4 regions of the Vibrio sp. SCSIO 43137 genome follow, and region 1 is predicted to be linked to each of the others. Evidence: predicted binding sites of a transcription regulator. Region 1 holds the regulator's gene; each other region holds the start of a gene.
The links. Region 1 encodes PurR, which represses purine synthesis genes. Its sites were predicted from a motif close to TNANGNAAACGTTTNCNTNA; they were not measured.
Positions count from the first base shown of each region.

Region 1 (3,781 bases):
AACAGAGCTGCGCCGAGCAAAGTTACAACGGCCGCACCCGGAATGGAAAACGCGGTAATCAAAATATAAGCGAAGAAGTAGATAAGAGAAGCAATAACAAAGTTATTCTCAATATAGTCCGCTAACAACGCTTGTTGAGCTTTGGCGTTTTCCAGAGTCAGATACTGACCAAACTGAGTAGCCAGCAACACAATAAGAGCAACTAAAAAAAGTCCGATAATTAGTTTCTTGTTCATTATTCGTTTCCATAAAATTTGCGTTAACTACTATGACAGGGATAGCCCGAGAAAACTTTCATAATATTTTAATTATGGCCTATGAAAGCAGAGATTATTTCTATTTCGTTTAAACCTTAATCTGAACAGAACAAAAAAGCCGCTAAACAGAGTTAGCGGCTTTGCATTAGCTGGCTTGCAGGTCAATTAATTGAGAGCCTGCATAAGTTCTGCTCGTCTCTCTTGGGTGATTACAGACCAGTGTGTCCCTTTAAGGGCGCCTTCAAGAGCCCACAAAAGTTCTAAATTAACGGTGTCGGGGTGACTTTTCTGTATCGCTTTATAAGCACCAACGGCACCTACTTGTTTCAGGTCGGAGACGGATGCAATACCGGCTTTCTTCAGCATGCGTTCAGTGCCAAGGCGCAGATTAGGTAGATCTTTTAGCCTGCTTGGCTTTTCTTCCGCGTGAGTGGCTTTTTCACTCTTCGCATACTCCAGAGCTTCAGTGGCAATAGAGAGTATCTGATCTGTGTTGTTCCATATTTCATCTGGCAGAGCAAAATACTTAGTGACAACGGGAAAACCACGCTTTTTATAAACGTAAGGTGTGTATCCTGCTGCCTTATACTTTTCAGCGGAAGCTTTATGAGCTCTTATGTGGAGAGAGTTATTTACAACAAGAGCGAACATGGTTTCATCGACAAAAATCCCGAATCCGCCAAACATTGAACGCGACTTTACTTTGCCGAATCGTTCAAATAATAGTAGTGAATCTTTGAGTACTGGTTTATCCATTTTCATAGTCTCGGGTTAGGAAATTGCATCAACCAATTCAGTACCGAGAAATTAACAGAACAGCGAGTTGAGTTGTCAGAACAACGTAAAAACTCAATAGCCTGTCAATCAGTCTTCGGCAACCCCGCTACCTTTCATTTCTGTTAAGGCCGGAAGCTTTGCGTCCCACCCTTTCGGATGGTTTGCCCTGATCGTGACTCTATAAATATAGATAATTTCTGGACAGAGATCACTTTATAGAATGTTTAATGTGATGTTGCTCACTAAATCTCTGGCCGTATTTAAGCAAATTACTAGAGTATTAATTCAAGAGGTGAATGTAATTAGAAGGTTAAATTGCCGTGCTGAAACAGTACTGCACGGCAAACTAAAACATAGCAAATCAGCTTAATTACTAATATTTTTAACGCTATCGCGTACAACCAATTCTGGCTGCATTTCGAACACACGTTTTTCGTGTTCTTTGTTCTTGATTCTTTCCAGCAGAATCTCAAATGCTGTTTTACCTACACGTCGCTTAGGCTGGTGAATGGTGGTTAGCGGCGGAGAGAAATAAGCTGCAAGGTCAATATTGTCATAACCGATCACAGAGATATCTTCCGGGATACGGATACCACGGTGCTGAAGACGGCTCATCAGGCCTAAAGCCATGGTGTCGTTAAAGCAGAATACTGCCGTCGGTTTTTTGTCCATAGCCAGAATCTTGTCAGCGGCCTCAACGGCTGTATCGCATTCAAAGTTACCTTCAAGGATCTTACTTTCGTCAAACTTGATGCCATTCTCTTCCAGCGCGCGGCGATAGCCCTGAGTTCTTTCTATACAGAGTTTCTTATCCAGATGACCGCTAAGGCAGGCGATATCAGTATGGCCATTCTCAATAAGGTATTTGGTCGCTAGGTAACCACCCTCTTCGGAGTTATCAATAATCTTATCTGAATCATCTTCAGAGGACGAGGTACCCTGACCCCAGTCCATAATTACTTTAGGAATATCGGCGTGACCGTCCAGCATCTCCTGAAGTTCAGCTGTCAGGTCAGAACACATAACAAAAATGCCATCAACACGTTTTTCTGCCAGCATGCGGATATAATCGCGCTGTTTCTCGTAGATACCACCTGTGTTACACAGAATAAGAGTGTAACCCTGACGGTAACAGTAGCTCTCAACGCCATCTACAACTTCAGCCAGAAACGGGTTAGTAGACTGAGTTACCAACATACCGATAGTGCGGGTTGTATTACATTTTAAACTTCTGGCCACAGCACTAGGGGCGTAGTTGAGCTCTTTTACTGCGTCCATCACTTTTTGCTGAGTCGCCTCAGCAACAAAACGAGTTTTATTAATTACGTGAGATACAGTAGTCGTTGATACGCCAGCGATGCGCGCAACATCTTTTATGGTGGCCATAAGCTTATCCTATTATTCTGATGTTCTTATAAAGTGTAGACAACTTTTAAATCCATCAATATCTGTGCCGGAAACACAAAAAACCGCTATCTGGTATAGCGGTTTATGATTTTCATGCGTTTATCATCGTTTTCGCAGGCATGATAGCCGCTTTTGCGCAACATACAAAGCTAAAGCTCTAATTAATTTGTATTTGGTCACATTTGCCTGCTATTGCCTGAGATTATTCTCCGGCAAGATAAGTGCAGTCCAGCTTTAAGAAATCGACCAGCAGTGTAGAGACACTGGAATAAAAACCAAAATCATCGAACTTACTGCATTTTTTACTGAACTCAGGGATCCAGCTTAACAGATAAGTTTCAATAAATGCTTTCTGTTCCAGCAGAGCTTGATCAATATGTTCCAGCTTTTCCAGCTCGTTGGATCGAATGATCATATTGCCGAGAAAATCCAGTTCGATGGCAATATGGTCAGCAGGTTCGTTCAGGTCACTGTGTACATCGACACCCTGACTCTGCATCAGTTTTTGCATCTCCTGAGCAGGCTTGTCATTTAACAGGCCGTTCTCACCTATGTACATGGAGGCGTAGGGAAGGGCGCCCGATTTATCTGTCTGCAAAAACAGGCCACAGAAATCTGCTGCCAGTTCCAGTTGAGCATCTTCACGATCCTGAAGACGGTTTAATGCATCAACCATTTTGTCAACAGAAGGCTTAAGGGTAGGGTTCTCACCCAGCCCGGTTAAAAATGAACGGATTTCTGGAGAGTGGTATGCCTGAACATCTTTTTCTGTCAGCTCTTTGGCAAAAAGACTAGAAAGCCACCAGTAGATTTCAGCTCGTTTTTCATTAAACGCTTTTGTCTCTTCCATTATTTAATTCCTAAATAAACAATACTTAAATAATTGTATGCAAAAAATATGAATAGAATTAACTTAAATTATGACAATATATTAAGAAAAATAGGAGAAAATTAACACGGCGTCAAATAGTTGTTCTCCATCAATAAAAATCAAAAAACTCAATAAAAAACTTATTCTGGGCTAGAATTGTTAAATAATATAAATAGAATGCAACGTAACTGAAAAACGGAAAAAGTCATGGTCATGAGCAGTCACGTATTAGTTGTAGAAGATGATGTAGTCACCCGCAGTAAATTGGTCGGGTATTTTCAGAATGAAGGCTATCAGGTCAGTGAAGCCGAAAATGGCGACACCATGCGGGAGGTGCTTCAGGAAAACAATATCGATCTGGTGATGCTGGATATTAACTTGCCGGGTGAAGATGGACTAATGCTGACGCGGGAGCTCAGGACTCAATCGGATATTGGCATCATACTGGTTACCGGACGTACGGACAGTA
Region 1 covers NZ_CP116383.1:1,976,548-1,980,328, reverse strand. The annotation lists gene PK654_RS09275 (TVP38/TMEM64 family protein) at 1-236, opposite strand, end outside; gene PK654_RS09270 (TfoX/Sxy family DNA transformation protein) at 423-1,013, opposite strand; cyclic di-GMP riboswitch class I at 1,128-1,210, opposite strand; gene purR (HTH-type transcriptional repressor PurR) at 1,401-2,420, opposite strand; gene torD (molecular chaperone TorD) at 2,644-3,291, opposite strand; gene torR (two-component system response regulator TorR) at 3,526-3,781, shown strand, end outside.

Region 2 (3,781 bases), 1.4 Mb from region 1:
GGAAGAGCTTCTGTATACCGCAGAGACAGGTATTTTGCATTAGTGCAGGCCTGATTATGAGCGGAAAGATAAACCACCAACTTTTTGAAGCGCACGAGCACGCGCTTGATCATGAACCTTGCCCACAGTGTGGCGGAGAGTTACAGCTCCGCCATGGCAAGCATGGCCCTTTTCTCGGATGCAACCAGTATCCGCAGTGCGACTATATTAAACCCCTTCATCAAAATGATGGTCATATTGTTAAGCCGTTAGGTGTTCCCTGTCCGCAATGTCAGAGTGAGTTAGTTTTACGTCAGGGACGCTATGGTATGTTTATCGGATGTAGTGGCTATCCTGATTGTCAGCATATCGAGTCAATGGAGCAAGAAGCTGATAAGGAACAAACGGATAGTTGTACTTGTCCGGAGTGTAACCGTGGTCAGCTTGTGGAGAGAAAGTCCCGCTTCGGTAAAGTTTTCTATGCCTGCGATAACTTCCCTAAATGTAAGTTTGCCGTCAACCAGCCTCCTGTAATAGGTAAGTGTGAGGTTTGTGGTTACCCACTTCTGCTAGAGAAGAAAGAGGAAGTTCAGTGTGCGAGCAGGAAATGTCAGCATATTCAGGGTAAATAGAGAAAAAGGCGCATGATAAAGCGCCTTTTTTACTACTGAAGTTTATTGATTTAATGCTACATGCAGGCCGGGAAAGCTATCCTTATCTAACCATTTCGATACAGTAAGTAATCGCTCACTAAGCTGCTGTTCGTTATCAGCACAAATATTGATATGTCCCATCTTTCTTCCGGGACGCTTCTCTTTTCCGTACCAGTGAATATGGCAGCTATCCAGAGATAGTAGCTGTTCCGGTAGTAAATCCTGCCCGAGAATATTGACCATGGCGGTCGGGCGAATCAATTCAGTACTGCCAAGGGGCAGACCGCAGACGGCTCGGAGATGGTTTTCAAACTGGCAAACTTCAGCACCTTGCTGAGTCCAGTGACCGGAGTTGTGGACTCTGGGGGCGATCTCATTGACCAGTAGTTTTCCGTCTAGTTCAAAAAACTCCAGAGCCAGAACGCCTACGTAGTTCAGGTTTTCAGCGATAGCTTTAAACATGTCCGTCGCCTGCTGCTGCAGAGCATGTTCAGGCAAGGCGCGGGATACACTTAGAACTCCATCGAAGTGGGTATTTTCTGTAAGAGGGTAAGCTTTAATATCACCTTGCTGGTTACGTACGCCAATTAGCGAGACTTCACGCTCAAACGGAATCATCTGCTCAGCCACAACTGCCTGATGCTCTGTGCTTTTTATGCTGTCAGCCATCTCCTGCCAGACAGAATCTGCTTGATCAACTGACTTCAGACGCCACTGCCCTTTACCGTCGTAACCGCCAAGAGCCGTTTTTAATACCAAGGGAAGCCCGATATTCTCAATGGCTGTGTCTAAGTCTGCCCGCTGATTGATTATGTGGTACTTGGCATTACGGACACCAGATGCATCAAGTAGCGCTTTCTCCACTCTTCTGTCACCACCGGCACGTATCGCCTCAGGATTTGGTAAGAATTTTCCGCTCTTTTCACAGATAGTCAGAATATCTGCAGGAATATGTTCAAACTCAGCAGTAATAACATCAGCCTGGTTAATCGCTTTTTCTAAGTCTGCCTCTATAACAGCAAGCGTCAGAGGATGGACAACATTTTCTGAGCGGACATCATATGCCGATACATCAATATTCAGCGGTGCCCCGGCCAACGCCATCATTCTGGCTAGCTGACCAGCACCCAGTACCAGTACCTGCATGTTAGTCGTCCTCTCGTGGGTCAGGGTTGGCAAGAATGGTTTCAGTCTGGCTATTTCTGAAAGCCTCTACCTTATCTGCTACTTCGTCATCGTGAGTGGCAATGATTTGTGCGGCAAGCAAGCCTGCATTGGCTGCCCCGGCTTCTCCGATAGCCAGGGTGCCGACGGCAATTCCTTTCGGCATCTGCACAATAGACAGCAAAGAGTCCATTCCTTTTAATGCTCTTGACTGAACAGGAACACCCAGCACCGGCAGAGAGGTGAAAGCCGCAGCCATACCCGGCAGATGAGCCGCGCCACCCGCACCGGCAATAATCACTTTAATTCCTCTCTCTTTTGCACTTGTGGCATAGTCGGCGAGCAGTTGAGGTGTGCGGTGAGCAGACACAACCTTTGTCTCATAAGGAACAGCAAACTGATCCAGCATATCCGCTGCCAACTTCATTGTTGGCCAGTCAGACTTTGACCCCATAATTATTCCGACTTTCATCCATGACTCCTGATTCACATTAGATATATGACTGTTTGCGCATTATAAGGTGAAAACTGCGCAAGGAAAACGTTTGCGTAGGGAAAAGTTTATTTATGCTGTAAATAGATTTAGTCAGATTGAATAAGAATTAGTACACTCTTGGAATGGAAAAAAAGCTGACAGATAAAATGACGATTATTGAAAAAGCAGTAGAAGCTCTGGCCGGCGGAGACGTGATCGCCTACCCGACGGAAGGTGTGTTTGGCGTCGGTTGTGATCCCGACAACCCAGAAGCCATACAGGCTTTGCTGGATATAAAGCAGCGCCCTATAAAGAAAGGGTTAATTTTGATTGCAGCCAGTTATGAGCAGATTAAGCCTTACGTTGATGAATCTGAGCTAACTTCTCAGCAGCTTGAACATATCAAGGCCTCCTGGCCGGCACCTATTACCTGGGTAATGCCGGCTAGTAAAAGAGTAAGCCGTCACGTATCCGGGCAGTTTAGTAGCGTTGCCGTACGGGTAACTGATCACCCTTTGGTGCGGGAGGTATGTCTTGCTTATGGCAAACCTATTACATCAACCAGTGCTAATCTGACCGGACAGCCACCCTGCAAAACAACAGCAGAAGTTGAGCAGCAACTAGGGCACACCCCAGTTGTTGTTGTGGCGGGTGAAACTGGTGGTCGTGATAAACCATCTGAAATCAGGGACGCCAAGACACTTAAGGTATTACGACAAGGGTAACTACATGGAAAAGGTAGATAAGAACAGCGTAAAACAGTTTTTACTTTCTTTGCAGGACTCTATCTGCCAACAGCTAGAGCTGGCAGACGGAAAAGAAAAGTTTGTAGAAGATAGCTGGCAAAGGGAGCAAGGTGGCGGCGGAAGGTCGCGGGTACTAAAAGAGGGGGCCGTGTTCGAACAAGGTGGTGTCAACTTCTCTCATGTGTTCGGTGATAAAATGCCGGCCTCAGCAACTGCACACCGGCCTGAACTGGCAGGACGTGGCTTTGAGGCGATGGGCGTCTCTCTGGTTATCCATCCACGCAACCCTTTTATTCCGACTTCTCATGCCAACGTAAGGTTCTTTATTGCAGAAAAAGAGGGAGAAGATCCTGTCTGGTGGTTTGGTGGCGGATTCGATTTAACACCTTTTTATCCTTTCGAACAAGATTGTCAGGAATGGCACGATAAGGCAAAAGAGATCTGTAAGCCTTTTGGTGAAGAGGTTTATAGTGAACATAAGGCTTGGTGCGATCGCTACTTCTTTCTTCCCCACAGAAACGAGACACGAGGTGTCGGCGGTCTGTTTTTTGACGATCTGAACCAGTGGGGCTTTGAAAAGTCTTTCGCTTATATGCAGGCGGTGGGAGAAGGTTATGCTCAGGCATATCTGCCGATAGTTGAAAGGCGCAAGTTAACTGAATTTTCTCAGAGACAGAGAGATTTTCAACTCTACCGTCGTGGTCGTTATGTTGAATTTAATCTGGTATACGACAGAGGCACTCTGTTTGGACTGCAAAGTGGCG
Region 2 covers NZ_CP116383.1:3,326,644-3,330,424, reverse strand. The annotation lists gene PK654_RS15670 (DUF494 family protein) at 1-43, shown strand, start outside; gene PK654_RS15665 (DNA topoisomerase family protein) at 57-611, shown strand; gene PK654_RS15660 (5-(carboxyamino)imidazole ribonucleotide synthase) at 654-1,778, opposite strand; gene purE (5-(carboxyamino)imidazole ribonucleotide mutase) at 1,780-2,268, opposite strand; gene PK654_RS15650 (L-threonylcarbamoyladenylate synthase) at 2,439-2,996, shown strand; gene hemF (oxygen-dependent coproporphyrinogen oxidase) at 3,001-3,781, shown strand, end outside.
Region 2: a site for PurR is predicted at 2,330-2,349, ahead of purE (5-(carboxyamino)imidazole ribonucleotide mutase). Genes of this name have one in related genera too.

Region 3 (3,781 bases), 570 kb from region 1:
TACACTCAGTGTGTGAGGAAGCTTCCTGTCCTAACCTTGCCGAGTGTTTTAATCACGGTACAGCTACCTTTATGATTCTGGGTGCCATTTGTACCCGACGCTGCCCTTTCTGCGACGTTGCCCATGGCCGCCCAATCGCTCCGGATAACAACGAACCAGCACATCTGGCTCAGACCATCAGTGATATGAAGCTGAAGTATGTGGTTGTCACCTCTGTTGACCGTGACGATCTACGTGATGGCGGCGCACAGCACTTTGCCGACTGTACTAAAGCAATCCGTGAAAAGAACCCGGCGATCAAGATAGAAACTCTGGTACCTGACTTCCGTGGGCGTATGGACACAGCACTGGAAATTCTTAACGATAACCCGCCAGATGTGTTTAACCATAACCTTGAGACTGCTCCGCGCCTGTATCGTAAGGCAAGACCGGGGGCAAACTACAAATGGTCCCTTAAGCTGCTTCAGGAGTTTAAAGCCCTGCACCCTGACGTACCGACGAAATCTGGTCTAATGATGGGATTGGGTGAAACTAAGGAAGAGATTGTCGAAGTGCTTAAAGATCTTCGTGCCCACGGCGTTACCATGCTGACACTGGGTCAGTATCTGGCACCAAGCCGCCATCACCTTCCTGTTGAGCGTTACGTGCCGCCGGAAGAGTTTGATGAACTGAAAGAGATTGCTCTGGAGCTTGGCTTTACTCACGCAGCCTGTGGTCCATTTGTACGTTCTTCATACCATGCCGATATGCAGGCCATGGGTGAAGAAGTCAAATAGTGCACTTCACACTTAACGTTAAAGCCTGTCCAGTGACAGGCTTTCTTTTTATTGGCAAAGACACTCTCGACAGATAAAAACATCTGTTCTCAAGAAATCTCACATTCAACTTTTATCTATGGTTATTTTCCCATTACAATAGAGCTATACATTAAATAAAAAGGAACATTGCAATGAAAAAGCTAGGGTTTATTGCATTTATGACATTGCTGTTAGCAGGCTGCTCCAACAATACACAGCAGGACAACTATCTTGATGCTTCATTTGAACTCTGTAATACAGAAGTAAACGTCTATTCAGTCAGTGATGACGGCAGGGTACGTATTATCTGTGCAGATGGTTCTAAGTTCACGATGAATAGTGAAGATACTCTGGAAATCATGCGCGATATTAATATTGATTACTGTACCGGAGAGGGCCTTTCTAAGTTTAACGAGAGCCGCCGTTACTACTCTTTCCAGTGTAAATCAGGCACGACTCTGAGTATCAACAAAGAGTAACCGACAAGATTAGATACTAAAAAGGGTCAGGCTTATTACAAGCCTGACCCTTTTGTTTATTTGTTATCTGCTGATATTAGCGTTACGCGTAAACAGGCAGTCGCTTACAGATATCCAGCACCTTCTGCTTAGTCGATTCAATCACCGCTTCATCATTGATGTTATCCAGTACATCACACATCCAGCCGGCCAGATCTTTGGCGTCCTGCTCAGTAAAGCCGCGACGGGTAATTGCCGGCGAACCGACACGAATACCAGAGGTAACAAACGGACTCCGTGGATCATTGGGTACCGAGTTCTTGTTTACCGTAATATTAGCTGCACCAAGGGCTGCATCCGCCTCTTTACCGGTAATATCTTTATCAATCAGATCAACAAGGAACAGATGGTTCTCTGTAGAGCCGGATACAATCTTATAGCCACGGGCAATAAACTCAGAAACCATAGCTTTAGCATTCAGTACTACGCGCGCCTGATACTCTTTAAACTCTGGCTCCATCGCCTCTTTAAAGGCAACGGCTTTACCAGCAATAACATGCATTAACGGACCGCCCTGACCACCCGGGAATACTGCCGAGTTCAGCTTTTTATACATCTCTTCGCCGCCGTTAGACAGAATCAAACCACCACGGGGACCCGCCAGCGTTTTATGAGTTGTGGTCGTTACTACATGAGCGTGCGGTAACGGAGTCGGATAAACACCAGCAGCAATAAGGCCGGCAACATGGGCCATATCTACAAACAGATAAGCACCTGCTTTATCGGCAATCTCACGCATGCGCGCCCAGTCAACGATTTGAGAGTAAGCAGAAAAACCACCAATAATCATTTTTGGCTTATGCTCAAGGGCAAGCTGCTCCATCTCGTCGTAATTGATCTGACCCGCTTCATCAATGCCGTAAGGAATGACTTTATAGTGCTTACCAGAGAAGTTAACCGGTGAACCGTGAGTCAGGTGACCGCCGTGTGCAAGGCTCATACCCAGCACCGTATCACCCGGGTTAAGAAGCGCCATATAAACCGCACTGTTTGCCTGAGAGCCTGAGTGAGGCTGAACGTTAGCGTATTCACAGTTAAACAGCTTACAGGCACGCTCAATAGCCAGAGCCTCTGCTTTATCTACATACTCACAGCCGCCGTAATAGCGCTTACCCGGATAACCTTCAGCATACTTGTTTGTCAGCTGAGAGCCCTGTGCTTCCATCACGCGCGGGCTTGTGTAGTTTTCTGAAGCGATAAGCTCAATGTGTTCTTCCTGACGAAGAGTTTCTTCCTGAATTGCAGCATATAATTCTGCATCGTAATCAGCGATGTTCATATCACGCTTTAGCATCTGTATCTCCTGACTCAGATAATCTTTAAATTGCAAAAAACCACATAAATTTCATAAGCAAACGTTTTCGTTGACGTTATAAGCAAGATATTCTACATAATTTGCTGATTTTCAGAAACCCTGCTTATAAAAAATAATCATGCAATTTCTTCATATTCCTTTGAAAAAAGGCTCATGCTATACCACACGCCTAAGTGTCAACTCAGGCATTTACACTGTGTAAATTGTAGAATACATACCTTAACTTTAAAATACCTTATCAAGCTACCGAAATAAGCAGTTTTTCTCTATTATCTGCGCCATTCTCAGTAACATAATTTAAACATGATGGAAAAACATACGATAAAGGAAGATTGGATCGCCATACTGACCGGCACATTTTTAACTGCTCAAGGCGTATTCTTCCTGCAGTCAGCCGATCTGCTTACAGGAGGAACAACAGGCCTTGCTCTTCTGGTAAGCCAGTTAGTGCCGCTCTCCTTTGGTGTTCTCTATTTCCTGTTTAACTGCCCGTTTTATCTTTTGGGATGGAGACGATTTGGTAAGAAATTCGCAGTAAATAGTGCGATTTCCGGCGGTTTAGTGTCAATCTTCGCCGATCACCTGAATCTGGTCATTCAACTTGGTTTCGCAAACCCGATTTATTGTGCCGTTGCCGGCGGACTGTTGATGGGACTGGGCATGTTGATCCTGTTCAGACATAAATCCAGCCTTGGTGGCTTTAACGCCTTCTGTCTGGTGGTTCAGGACAAAACGGGTATTTCAGTCGGAAAAACTCAGCTTGCCATAGACTGCTCTATCTTACTGGCATCCTTCTTCTTTGTTAGCCCTGAAATAATTATTACTTCGGTGTTAGGTGCGGCAGTCCTTAATCTGGTTCTTGGTATGAATCATAAGCCAACCCGTTACAAAGTCACATACGGTAAAACCGCCTGACAAAGATTGAACTCTGTGCAGAAAAGGTATACTAGTAGTAGCATTATTAACCTGTATACCTCTGCTCTATGACCTACCAACCTACAAGCCTGCAATCATTTGATGCTGTTCAATTTCGTCATCAGCTACATAAACATCCGGAATTGTCTGAATGCGAGTTCAATACCGCTGAAACCCTTGTCAACCAGCTTAAAGCGTTTGGTCTGAAGCCGGAGAAAGGCATTGGAGGTAATGGT
Region 3 covers NZ_CP116383.1:2,547,806-2,551,586, forward strand. The annotation lists gene lipA (lipoyl synthase) at 1-776, shown strand, start outside; gene PK654_RS11950 (hypothetical protein) at 950-1,276, shown strand; gene glyA (serine hydroxymethyltransferase) at 1,359-2,609, opposite strand; gene PK654_RS11960 (YitT family protein) at 2,937-3,545, shown strand; gene PK654_RS11965 (amidohydrolase) at 3,614-3,781, shown strand, end outside.
Region 3: a site for PurR is predicted at 2,663-2,682, ahead of glyA (serine hydroxymethyltransferase). Genes of this name have one in related genera too.

Region 4 (3,781 bases), 1.1 Mb from region 1:
AACCCGTGCACTGCAATCGGGCGCCGTTTCAGCTTCAGAGATGAAGAAAGCCATAATCATCAATATTGTGCTGACCATGTTTTCCGGCCTGGCACTTATTTTCTATTCGCTGGACAGTTTGTCGAACATTTTAGCCTTTATCGGTTTGGGGCTGCTGGCTATTCTCAGCTCAATCGCCTATACCATGGGCAGCAAACCCTATGGCTATGTCGGGCTAGGTGATCTTTCGGTATTTATCTTTTTTGGCCTGCTCGGCGTTGGCGGAACCTACTTCCTCCATACCGGCTTACTTGATACCGATATACTGGTTCCGGCCGTTGGTTGCGGTCTACTGGCCGTTGCCGTGCTAAACATCAACAATATGCGCGATATAGAGAATGATGAAGCCTGTGGCAAGCGGACTGTTGCCGTGCGTCTCGGACAGCAATCAGCCAAGTATTACCACATACTACTTATCGGTCTGGCATTTTGTTCTTTCGTGTTTTATCTCTACACGCATTCCACAACCGTCTGGATTATGGTGCCGTTTTTCTTGTCGGCAATCACCCTGTTCAAACACGGCCGTGAAGTGCTGGAATCAAGCTCTCCGGTTCTGATTGCGCCTATGATGCCAACCATTGTGAAGTGTGCATCTATTACTAACATTTTGTTTTCACTGGTAGTTGTGGCTCAAACTCTGACCAGATAATTGAGCCGTATCATTGCAATGGCACTATCAGAAGATATACTTTTAAAATATTAATTTGCCGATAGAAGATGATGCGTATGGAATATAACACTTCTGCCCTTTGTGATATTTACCTTGATCAGGTTGATGTCGTTGAGCCCATGTTCAGTAATTTCGGGGGTTGTGCATCTTTCGCAGGTCAAATCACTACCGTTAAATGTTTTGAAGATAACGGGCTGATCCGCTCTGTTCTTGAAGAGGATGGTAACGGCCGGGTACTTCTTATTGATGGCGGCGGCTCATTAAGAAAAGCCCTTATTGATGCTGAGCTAGCTGTACTTGCTGAAGAGAATGAATGGGAAGGTATCGTCGTCTACGGCTGTATCCGCGAAGTTGATGAACTGGAAGATATGAGTATCGGTATTCAGGCTCTGGCATCCATTCCGGTTGGTGCGGCGAAACAAGAGATTGGTGAGATCGATGTTCCGGTTAATTTTGGCGGTGTAACCTTCCTCCCTGAAGATTACTTATATGCCGACAATACCGGCATCATTCTTTCTCAGGAACCTCTGGATACAGAAATAGACTCGCAGGATGAAGACGAATACGAGCCTATTCCGGAACAAGAAGATTAATCAGTTAATCTGTTGAGACCCATTGAGCAATAAAACGCTCTGTGGGTCTTTATTCTACATCTTCCATTTTGCCAAGCAGAGTTCTGATGCGCTGCTGCCACGCTGCCTGCTCTTCCTGCATTTGCTGATTCTGCTGAACTAAAGCCTCTTTTTCCTCTTTCGCCAACTCAGCCTGCTCACTCAGTTGCTGGTTGCTCTGTTTAAGCTCTTCAACTTCCATTTGCAGTAACGTAATAGTATCTACTGCGGTCTGAATTTTACTTTCTAGTTGTTCTAATACGTCCAATGACATTTTACCTACCTTCATGGGTTCTGTTCGACAAAAACAATAATGACGTATTTTACTTACCCAGCACAAGATGGGCACGGGCTATCTGGTAAAAAACTTATCGTATGCTCAAATTTAGTACGCTTTCTGACAGGCAAATGACATTTCTCTGCCACCAATCCCTTTCGCTGCTTAGCCATGGTTTCAAAGTTCAAAAATGCAAACGATTACAATTTTATATGATAGAATCGCGGCAAATTTTTCCTAACCTATTCTTAATCAATTGGAGTTGATATGAAACGCGATCTGGCGATGGCTTTTTCCCGGGTAACTGAAGGTGCTGCACTTGCCGGCTACAAATGGCTTGGACGAGGCGATAAAAACGCTGCTGACGGAGCAGCTGTGGAAGTAATGCGCAGCCTGTTAAACAAAACAGACATCAGTGGCGAGATAGTGATCGGTGAAGGTGAGATTGACGACGCTCCTATGCTTTATATTGGTGAGGAAGTCGGACTAGGCGGCGATATGGTTGATATCGCAGTTGATCCCATTGAAGGCACAAGAATGACCGCCATGGGACAAGCCAATGCCCTTGCTGTGCTTGCAGCCGGTGAAAAGGGCAGCTTCCTGAAAGCTCCTGACATGTATATGGAGAAACTCGTTGTAGGCCCACAGGCAAAAGGCTGTATTGATCTGAACAAGCCTCTTACTGAAAACCTGAAAAACATCGCTAGGGCATTAGGTAAAACACTGGATACGCTGGTGGTGATCACTCTGGCGAAACCGCGTCATGATGAAACCATCATTAAGATGCAAGAAATGGGTGTTCGTGTATTTGCTGTGCCTGACGGTGATGTGGCAGCCTCTATCCTTACCTGTATGCCGGACAGCGAAGTAGACGTAATGTACTGCATTGGCGGCGCTCCTGAAGGTGTTGTTTCTGCCGCGGTCATTCGTGCTCTGGATGGTGATATGAACGGCCGCCTGCTGGCACGCCATGAGGTAAAAGGCGATACAGAAGAGAACCGCAAACATGGCCAGCTTGAACTGGAACGCTGCGCAGAAATGGGCGTAGAAGCAGGGAAAGTGCTGGAAATGAATGATATGGCCTGCAGCGACAATGTGGTCTTCTCCGCAACTGGTATCACCAAAGGTGATTTGCTGGAAGGCATCAGCCGCAAAGGCGATATTGCCACCACAGAAACGCTGTTGATTCGCGGTCGCTGTCGTACCATCCGCCGCATTAAGTCTATCCACTATCTGCAACGCAAAGATAAAGAAGTGCGAGAGCTTATCCTGTAAACAGTGTGCACGGCTCCGGCCGTGCATTTTTCCCCTCTTCAACGCAAAACTGCTAACTTAAATCTAAGCTTGCCTTCAGCTTCTCTCTCGACCCGATAAATCAAGAATTTACTTTATTAATTACATTGGTCATAATGTCTGTTTTCGATATAAAGAAAACGAATAAAACTCTCAGGGTAACCAAGTGAAAACGGCTGACATCATTCTGGAAAAACTTAAACGTGAAGGGGCTATTACAGCGAAAAAGCTGTCTGAAGATCTCAGCATGACCAGTATGGGCGCCCGTCAACACCTTCAGGCACTTCAGGATTCCGGGCTGGTTGAGTTTTTTGATGTAAAGGTCAAGGTGGGCCGCCCCACCAGAAACTGGAAACTGACCACCGAGGGGCACCAACAGTTTTCAGATCGCCACAGTGATCTCTCTGTTCAGGTTATTGAAGCTGTACACGCCATTTACGGAGAAGAAGGCGTTCAGCAGGTAACCCTTGAGCGGGAAAAAGCGACACTACAACGCTACAAAAAGGCTCTTGCGACAAGCCGCACTTTTGAATCCAAACTTTCCAAACTGGCTCAGCTCAGGGAGCAAGACGGATATATGGCGGAAACCGGTCAGACAGAACAAGGCTACCTGCTGATTGAAAACCATTGCCCTATCTGCAAAGCCGCAAACAGTTGTCCGGCTCTCTGCCAGTCAGAACTCAATGTTTTCAGAGCCTTATTTGAAGAGAACATTGAAATCACCCGCACAGAACATATCGTCAACGACGAACGCCGTTGCGTCTACCTTTTCCGTCAAATCTGACTATCTGCCGTCAATTTTAAAAAGGCCGGAAAGGTATCAAATAGCCAACCTTGAGCAAAAACTAAGGCAATTCCTCATTATTGACTAAACTAATAGTAGTTTCCCCG
Region 4 covers NZ_CP116383.1:3,097,143-3,100,923, forward strand. The annotation lists gene PK654_RS14525 (1,4-dihydroxy-2-naphthoate polyprenyltransferase) at 1-688, shown strand, start outside; gene rraA (ribonuclease E activity regulator RraA) at 766-1,302, shown strand; gene zapB (cell division protein ZapB) at 1,352-1,594, opposite strand; gene glpX (class II fructose-bisphosphatase) at 1,865-2,872, shown strand; gene PK654_RS14545 (helix-turn-helix transcriptional regulator) at 3,057-3,674, shown strand.
Region 4: a site for PurR is predicted at 1,786-1,805, ahead of glpX (class II fructose-bisphosphatase). Genes of this name have one in related genera too.